Regions from separate parts of the Enterobacter sp. HK169 genome, predicted to be linked through region 1. Evidence: predicted binding sites of a transcription regulator. Region 1 holds the regulator's gene; each other region holds the start of a gene.
What was found. The regulator CRP, encoded in region 1, controls carbon source genes, mostly activating them, when cyclic AMP is high. The targets are predictions, from matches to a motif close to ATGTGANNNNNNTCACAT.
Positions count from the first base shown of each region.

Region 2: the regulator CRP is predicted to act here: its motif matches at 1,513-1,530, upstream of focA (formate transporter FocA).
Region 3: the regulator CRP is predicted to act here: its motif matches at 981-998, upstream of msrB (peptide-methionine (R)-S-oxide reductase MsrB).

Region 1 covers NZ_CP017087.1:2,545,800-2,548,943, forward strand. The annotation lists gene EnteroDNA1_RS12170 (phosphoribulokinase) at 1-782, shown strand, start outside; gene EnteroDNA1_RS12175 (OsmC family protein) at 849-1,253, opposite strand; gene crp (cAMP-activated global transcriptional regulator CRP) at 1,565-2,197, shown strand; gene EnteroDNA1_RS12185 (YccS/YhfK family putative transporter) at 2,255-3,144, shown strand, end outside.
Region 2 covers NZ_CP017087.1:4,473,567-4,476,710, forward strand. The annotation lists gene pflB (formate C-acetyltransferase) at 1-545, opposite strand, end outside; gene focA (formate transporter FocA) at 597-1,454, opposite strand; gene ycaO (30S ribosomal protein S12 methylthiotransferase accessory factor YcaO) at 1,861-3,144, opposite strand, start outside.
Region 3 covers NZ_CP017087.1:187,923-191,066, forward strand. The annotation lists gene gapA (glyceraldehyde-3-phosphate dehydrogenase) at 1-775, opposite strand, end outside; gene msrB (peptide-methionine (R)-S-oxide reductase MsrB) at 1,116-1,529, shown strand; gene EnteroDNA1_RS01000 (YeaC family protein) at 1,586-1,849, shown strand; gene pncA (bifunctional nicotinamidase/pyrazinamidase) at 1,895-2,536, opposite strand; gene ansA (asparaginase) at 2,546-3,144, opposite strand, start outside.

The DNA.
Region 1 (3,144 bases):
CCCAGCTGAATCTCCGTGCGGCGGAGGTCGAAGGCGACAGCTTTCACCGCTACACGCGTCCGGAGATGGACATGGCCATTCGTAAGGCGCGCGATTCGGGTAAACACATCAGCTACTTCGGCCCGGAGGCCAATGACTTTGGCCTGCTGGAACAAACCTTTATAGAGTACGGTAAGAGCGGCAAAGGGCAGTCCCGCAAGTATCTGCACACCTATGATGAAGCCGTACCCTGGAATCAGGTGCCGGGAACCTTTACCCCGTGGCAGCCGCTGCCGGAACCCACCGACGTCCTGTTTTACGAAGGATTGCACGGCGGCGTGGTCACCCCTCAACACGATGTGGCGCGCCACGTGGATCTGCTGGTCGGCGTGGTCCCTATCGTTAACCTGGAGTGGATCCAGAAGCTGACGCGTGACATGAGCGAGCGTGGCCATTCTCGCGAAGCGGTGATGGACTCCGTGGTGCGCTCCATGGAGGATTACATTAACTTCCTGACGCCGCAGTTCTCCCGCACCCATATCAACTTCCAGCGCGTGCCGACGGTGGACACCTCCAACCCGTTCGCGGCCAAAAGCATCCCGTCGCTGGATGAGAGCTTTGTGGTGATCCATTTCCGCAATCTCGAAGGCATTGATTACCCCTGGCTGCTGGCAATGCTGCAGGGCTCGTTTATTTCGCACATGAATACGTTAGTCGTGCCGGGCGGAAAAATGGGGCTGGCGATGGAGCTCATCATGACGCCGCTGGTGGAGCGACTGATGGAAGGGAAGCAGATCGCGTGAGCATGTTCCCTCTCCCTGTGGGAGAGGGTTAGGGTGAGGGCATCAACACGCACGATGCCCCATCAATCACGCCTCGATCACTTCATACGAATGCGTGATTTTTACCGCTTTCTCCAGCATTAACGCCACAGAGCAGTACTTCTCCGCAGACAGGTCCACCGCACGCGAGACCGCCGCGTCTTTCAGCTCTTTACCGGTGACCACAAAGTGCAGGTTAATATGGGTGAACAGGCGTGGCGCCTCTTCGCGACGCTCTGACGTGAGTTTAACCTCACAATCCGTCACGTCATGACGTCCTTTTTGCAGAATCGACACCACGTCAATTGCGCTGCATCCGCCTGCCGCCATCAGCACCATTTCCATTGGGCTGGGTGCTTTATCGCCGGAGTTACCGTCCATCAAAATCTGGTGTCCTGACGCGGACTCGCCCAGGAACGTTAAACCTTCAACCCATTTCACGCGCGCTTGCATATTCATTAACTCCAACGTTGCATTTTTGGTGACAGATTACGTGTGCGTTACATTTATCGCAATGGAAGGCGACCTGCATCATGCTGAAGCGAGACACCAGGAGACACGCGGCGAAAGCTATGCTAAAACACTCAGGATGCTACAGTAATACATTGACGTTACACGTGTATGCAGAGGACATCAAACTTTACTGGCTGCGAAACGTTACGGTAGCCGACTTCCCAGGGTATGGGTAAGAATTCGATTGCAACCCCAGAGTCCGGATGCATCTGATGACTCTGGTGACAGCTTATAACAGAGGATAACAGCGCATGGTGCTTGGCAAACCGCAAACAGACCCGACTCTCGAATGGTTCTTGTCTCATTGCCACATTCATAAGTACCCATCGAAGAGCACGCTGATTCACCAGGGTGAAAAAGCGGAAACGTTGTATTACATCGTTAAAGGCTCGGTGGCAGTGCTGATCAAAGATGAAGAAGGGAAAGAGATGATCCTTTCTTATCTGAACCAGGGCGATTTCATCGGTGAACTGGGCCTGTTTGAAGAGGGCCAGGAACGTAGCGCCTGGGTTCGAGCAAAGACAGCATGTGAAGTGGCTGAAATTTCTTACAAGAAGTTCCGTCAGCTGATTCAGGTTAACCCTGACATCCTGATGCGTCTTTCTTCCCAGATGGCGCGCCGTCTGCAGGTCACGTCAGAGAAAGTGGGTAACCTCGCCTTCCTGGACGTTACCGGCCGTATCGCACAAACCCTGTTGAACCTGGCGAAACAGCCAGACGCCATGACCCACCCGGACGGCATGCAAATTAAAATTACCCGTCAGGAAATTGGTCAGATCGTCGGCTGCTCCCGTGAAACAGTGGGCCGTATCCTGAAAATGCTGGAAGATCAAAACCTGATCTCCGCCCACGGTAAAACCATCGTGGTCTACGGAACGCGTTAATTCCGCTTAAACGGCGTGCCATCGCAAGGTGTCACGCCGTTTTTGTCTCTACTCCCCATGTGGCGCAGGCTGATCTATCACCCGGAAGTTAACTACGCACTGCGGCAAACGCTGGTGTTGTGTCTTCCTGTGGCCATAGGCCTGATCCTCGGACATCTTCAGCAAGGCCTGCTGTTTTCCCTCGTGCCCGCCTGCTGCAACATCGCCGGTCTGGACACGCCGCATAAGCGTTTTTTCAAACGCCTGATCGTTGGTGGCTGCCTGTTTGCGGGCTGTAGCCTCGCCGTACAACTCCTGCTTGCCCGGGATATCCCGCTGCCGCTGATCCTGACCGTACTGGCGATGACCCTTGGCGTCACGGCGGAAATCAGTTCGCTGCATGCTCGCCTGCTTCCCGCCTCGCTGATTGCGGCCATTTTCACGCTGAGCCTCGCCGGGAACATGCCGGTGTGGGAGCCGCTGCTGATCTACGCCCTGGGGACATTATGGTACGGGCTGTTTAACTGGTTTTGGTTCTGGCTGTGGCGGGAGCAGCCGCTGCGTGAATCCCTGAGCCTGCTCTATGTGCAGCTTGCGGATTACTGCGAGGCCAAATACACCCTGCTCACCCAGCACACCGATCCGGAAAAATCCTTACCGCCGCTGCTGACGCGCCAGCAGAAGGTGGTGGATCTCATAAGCCAGTGCTATCAGCAGCTGCATATGCTCGCCGCCAACAAGAACCACGAGTACAAGCGGCTGCTGCGCACCTTCCAGGTCGGGCTGGATCTACAGGAGCATATCTCCGTAAGCCTTCACCACCCGCAGGAGGTGCAAAAGCTGGTCGAGCGCAGCCACGCCGAAGCGGTGATCCGCTGGAACGCGCAGACCGTATCGGCACGTCTGCGGATCCTGGCCGATGATATTCTCTACCACCGCTACCCGACGCGCTTTAACATGGAAAAACA
Region 2 (3,144 bases), 1.9 Mb from region 1:
TAGTCACCGATGATACGGCCACGGCCATACGCATCTGGCAGACCAGTCAGAACGCCAGATTTACGGCAGTTCAGAATGTCTTTGGTGTAAACATCGAATACGCCCTGGTTGTGGGTTTTGCGGTATTCGGTGAAGATTTTTTTCAGCATTGGGTCCAGCTCGCGGTTATACGCTTTGCAGGAACCTTCAACCATTTTGATACCACCGAACGGGATGATTGCGCGTTTCAGTGGTGCTTCAGTCTGCAGACCAACGATTTTCTCAAGGGCTTTGTTGATGTAGCCAGCATCGTGAGAAGTGATGGTGGAAGCAACGGAGGTGTCAAAATCAACTGGCGCGTGAGTGCGGTTTTCCAGTTTAACGCCTTCCATTACGCTGTCCCACAGCTTGGTGGTCGCGTCAGTTGCGCCAGCCAGGAAGGATTCGTCACCTTCATACGGGGTATAGTTCTTCTGAATGAAGTCACGTACGTTTACTTCATTCTGCCAGTCACCTTTCGCAAAACCTTCCCAGGCTGTGGCTAACTTTTCATTAAGCTCGGACATGTAACACCTACCTTCTTAAGTGGATTTTTTATTTACTGCCTGAGAAAACCATCAATGATGATCGTCGCCACGCAGGTAAATGACCCAGTATGTCAACCCAACTAACAGACCCCCACCGATAATGTTCCCGATAGTGACAGGGATCAGGTTATCAGTAATGAAATTCATAATAGTCAGGTGAGAGAAACTTTCCGGGGATGAACCAACTGCGGTCCAGAACTCCGGGCTTGCAAAGTCGCGGATGACAATGCCCATTGGGATCATGAACATATTCGCGATACTGTGCTCAAAGCCGCTGGCAACAAACATCGCAACCGGCAGAACCATAATTAAGGCTTTGTCCATCAGGCTACGACCCGAGTAGCTCATCCATACAGCCAGGCAGACCATCAGGTTAGCGAGGATGCCGAGAGCAACGGCTTCGATAAATGTGTGGTGCATTTTGTGGTCGGCGGTTTGCAGGACGTTAAGGCCCCAGCCACCGTTGGCGGTCATGTACTCGCCAGAAAGCCACATCAACAAAACAAAGAGCAGACAGCCAACCAGGTTACCCACGTAGACGTTAAGCCAGTTGCGTGCCAGCTGACCCCAGGTAATTCTTCCGCTGGCCTTTGCCACGACAATCAGCACCGTTGAGGTGAAGAGGTCGGCGCCGCAGATGACGCAGAGAATCAGACCCAGTGAGAAGCAAATGCCGCCAATCAGTTTGGCCATGCCGAAAGGCATTCCGGCAGTACCGGTGGTGGCGGTGATGTAGAAGACGAAAGCGATAGAGATGAACACACCAGCCGTGATCGCCAGATAGAACGTCTTCATCGGGTGTTTCGTTGCTTTATAGACACCCGCTTCTTCGGCAACTTTGGCCATCGCAGCAGGGAGTAAAAGATCAAAAGGGTTGTCAGCTTTCACACTAACTCTCTCTTTATTAAGTCGGCGACGAGATACTAACAAAGCATTATAGAAGAGAAATTGATATAGATCATATCTCGCCTGGCTTATAGGCCCGCAGTGTGTATGGTTTTACAGCAAATGCGGAGTAAGTATTTGATTATCCGTATAAAAATAAATTTTAAAAGTTATGAAAAGAGTTGAATTTTTTCGTTCAGCCACCTCTGACGCAGTTAATTAATATGGAGTATTTACCATAAAAAGTAACAGTAAAGCCCAGGTAAATATTATTATATTTACCCATGTTTAACTTTATTATTACAATCAACAGTCATTGCCGAAGAAAATAAAAAACGGGGCAATGAAATTGCCCCGTAATATAGCCCAGACGATTGAATACGCCTACAGCTGGTAATGTTATGTGCGCTTATTTTGACCAGTAAGCGGCTTTTGCTTTCTGCAGTTTTTCGTAGGCCTTCAGCAGCGACTGATGCGCCGGGAAGGCTTTCAGATCGCTATCAACAGCCTGCAGACCATAGAACGGCGCTTCGCCGCTCAGGGCTGCACTGGCTGCTTCTACGGCCTCAGCTCCGTACATCCGCACGAAAGCATTCAGGTATTGCAGCGGCTCGCGATCCTCTTCCTGGGCCAGCAGCAGCAGGGTTTGCAGGCAGCGGTAATAATTGGTGCGCTCGGCAGAGAAGACCGACTGGTTGAATTCCATGGTCCACTCGGTCCAGGCCAGGGCCTGATCCAAATCGCCACCCGCTAGGGCCAGCATCGCTTTCAGCTCACCGATGCGCAGGGTATACCAGCCGTTGTCTTTACCGGTCGCCAGGCCCAGCAGTTCGCGTACGCGGGTAAAGTCATCGTGGCCTTCTTCGTCCAGTTGGGCGATCAGGTTCAGATAATCTTCTTTCTCCCACTCGCTGCCCGGCAGAGCCAGCAGCGTTTCGCGCAGGTGCGCGCCCATGCTGTTATTCGCCAGCCACAGATCTTCAGCCGGGTAGATGTCGGACATGCCTGGAACAATAATGCGGCACGCGTATACGCCAAGGTGTTCGTAGTCGGCAATATAAACTTCCCGATCTTCCGCGTTGAAGATCGCCATCAGCGTGGCGAACTCTTCTTCCGTGGTACCGGCAAAGCTCCAGTCCACGAACGGATAGTCGGCGTCCTGCTTGAACATATCCCAGGAAATTAAACCGCTGGAGTCGATGAAGTGGGTTTCAAGGTTGGTATGCTCGGCCACTTCTTCATCGTCAAACGTTGGCGGGGTGAAGACGTCGAGATCTTTCAGGCTACGGCCCTGCAGCAGCTCGGTAACGGTACGCTCCAGCGCCACGCCGAAGTCAGGGTGCGCGCCGAATGAGGCGAAGCAGGTACCGTTGGCCGGGTTAAACAGCACTACGCAGATAACCGGATACTTACCGCCCAGCGAGCCGTCATAGGCAAAGATCGGGAAACCTTCTGCTTCCAGCTTAGCGATGGACTCCACTACGCCCGGGTAGCGCGCCAGCACGTCTGCCGGAATTTCTGGCAGGCTGATGGATTCAGCGATGATGCGGTTTTTAATGTGGCGTTCGAAAACTTCAGACAGACCCTGCACGCGTGCTTCATTGCGGGTGTTACCGGCGGACATACCGTTGGACACATACAGGTTGCCGACGATGTTCATCGGAATATATACGGTCTGCTCGTCAGACTGACG
Region 3 (3,144 bases), 2.2 Mb from region 1:
CTTTCTTAATTTCTTCATAAGAAGCAGCTTTTTCCAGACGAACGGTCAGGTCAACAACGGATACGTTAGGAGTTGGAACGCGGAACGCCATACCAGTCAGTTTGCCATTCAGTTCTGGCAGTACTTTACCTACAGCTTTAGCAGCACCGGTAGAGGATGGGATGATGTTCTGAGCCGCGCCACGGCCGCCGCGCCAGTCTTTGTGAGACGGGCCATCAACGGTTTTCTGAGTAGCGGTAGTCGCGTGAACGGTAGTCATCAGACCTTCGATGATGCCGAAGTTGTCGTTGATAACTTTAGCCAGCGGTGCCAGGCAGTTGGTGGTGCAGGATGCGTTAGACACGATATCCTGGCCAGCGTAAGTTTCGAAGTTTGCACCACGAACGAACATTGGGGTGTTGTCTTTGGAAGGACCAGTCAGAACAACTTTCTTCGCACCAGCGGTGATGTGTTTACGCGCAGTTTCGTCGGTCAGGAAGATACCGGTTGCTTCAGCAACAACGTCAACACCGATTTCGTTCCATTTCAGGTTAGCTGGGTCTTTTTCAGCAGTAACGCGGATGGTTTTGCCATTAACAACCAGGTGGCCGTCTTTCACTTCAACGGTGCCGTCGAAACGACCGTGAGTTGAGTCGTACTTCAGCATGTACGCCATGTATTCAGCGTCCAGGAGATCGTTGATACCAACGATTTCGATGTCAGAACGTTTCTGAGCAGCACGGAAAACAATACGGCCGATACGGCCAAAACCGTTGATACCTACTTTGATAGTCATATATTCCACCAGCTATTTGTTAGTGAATAAAAGGTTGCCTGTAAAATTACAAAAACCTTACGCAGCGTCAAGCGGAATCGTGTCAATCATTGCGACAAATCAATCCTGTGACTAACGTTTGTGCGACTGACTCGCCTCACTTTCCCTTTGAGCTTGCACCCATATGGGGGCTGAGCCGGGATTTTAAAGTCCTCGCAGGATAAAAATGTGAACGTGATCACAATTGCCTGACCGCTTATTCGCGACACATAAGTTTAGATCAAAAGTGCACGCAAGGGTGTTAATGTTTTGTTAGAATCCGGGTTGAAAGATGTCTGTTTCTACAGCGAGATGTAAGCATATGTCGAACCAACGTAACCCTGACGATTTGAAAAAAAACCTCACAGAAATGCAGTTTTACGTGACGCAGAATCACGGAACGGAACCGCCGTTCACCGGGCGTTTACTGCACAACAAGCGAGACGGCGTCTACCACTGCCTGGTCTGCGATGCGCCTCTGTTCAATTCACAAACGAAATTTGATTCTGGCTGCGGCTGGCCGAGTTTCTACGAGCCGGTGAGCGATGAGGCCATCCGCTACCTGACCGACTCGTCGCACGGCATGGTGCGTACGGAAATTCGCTGCGGCAACTGCGATGCGCACCTTGGGCACGTCTTCCCGGATGGCCCCCAGCCTACGGGCGAGCGTTTCTGCGTAAATTCAGCCTCAATGAGCTTCACCGATGATGAAAACGGTGACCAGATTAAGGGTTGAAAAAACGATTCAGCAAATTATTCCTTTGAAAGGGCGCGAGAGTGAATATTGATGACATGATTAGCGGCATGACGCCGGAGATTTATCAGCGTCTGGTGACCGCCGTAGAACTGGGAAAATGGCCCGACGGCGTTGCGCTGACGCCGGAGCAAAAAGAGAATAGTTTGCAGCTGGTGATGCTGTGGCAGGCGCGCAATAACACCGACGCGCAGCACATGACGATCGACACCAAAGGCCAGATGGTCATGAAGAGCAAGCGCGAGCTGAAAGAAGACTTTGGCATCACGCCGAAGCCGATTGCGACGATGAAAATGCAATAACGGTGCAGGTTGATACCCTCTCCCACAGGGAGAGGGCGTAAAAGACTACGCCTGTGTTTCCAGCCAGTCTTCGAGCGTATACAGCGTTGCGCCTTCCGCAGCCATATCCATAAACGCCTGAGCGCTGTCCTGCGGGTGAATGTTTACCCCGCGGCAGCCGTCGGTGATGACGCTGACGGTATACCCCAACTGGAGCGCGTCCAGCACGGTAAACTTCACGCAGTAATCCGTCGCCAGGCCCAGCACGATCAGCTCCGTGATTTCATGGTGGCGTAACCACGCGTCCAGCGCCGTTTTCTGGCGATGCCCGTTATCAAAAAACGCGCTATAGCTGTCGATAGCCGGGTTTTCACCTTTATGGAACACCGCGTCGATGGCTTTCTGGTTCAGGAGCGGATGCAGCTCCGCGCCTTCCGTCTGCTGTACGCAGTGATCCGGCCAGAAGGTTTGCGTCAGCCCGTCGAGTTCACCCTGAGTGAAAGGCTCGACGTCGTGCTGGCTGGCAAAGCTGCCGTGATTCGCCGGGTGCCAGTCCTGGCTTGCGACAACCGCTTCACCGCGGGCTTTGCACCAGTCAATCAGCGTGTTTGCCACGTCAACGGTGCTGTCACCTTCGGCGACGGCCAGCGCACCGCCCGCGCAGAAATCATTTTGCAAATCGACCAGTAACAGGGCGCGTTGCTTCATGAGCACTCCTTATTCGTCCGGGGTCAGCTCGCCGCGCAGGTTTTGCATCATCGCGCTGCGAATAGACTGAATGTCCAGATCCTGACTCAGTAAATAGTGAAGTTTAGTCAGCGTTGCCTCAACGGTCATATCGAACCCGCTGATAACTCCGGCGTGCGCCAGCGCGTTGCCGGTGGCATAGCCGCCCATGTTGACCTTTCCGGACATACACTGGGTCAGGTTCACGACTACAATTCCGCGCTCGCTGGCTTCCTGAAGCTCTTTCAGGAATTCGCCGTTCTGCGGCGCGTTGCCGACGCCATAGGAGCGCAAAATCAGCGCTTTCACCGGCTGGCGCAGGAAGTTACGCACCACGTCGGCGGAGATACCCGGGTAGATAGTGACCACGCCAATCGGTTGCGGAGTGATCGGATGCACGATCAGCTCGCCGGCGGTGTTCGGCGCAGGCGGCGTGCCCAGACGACGGATATGAATCCCGGCCTCCAGCAGCGGCTGCAGGTTAGGGGAGGCGAAGGCGTCAAAACCGTCAGCATGGGCTTTGGTGGTACGGTTGCCGCGATACAGACGGTTATTGAAGAACAGTGACACTTCGTTGATCGGGTAATTCG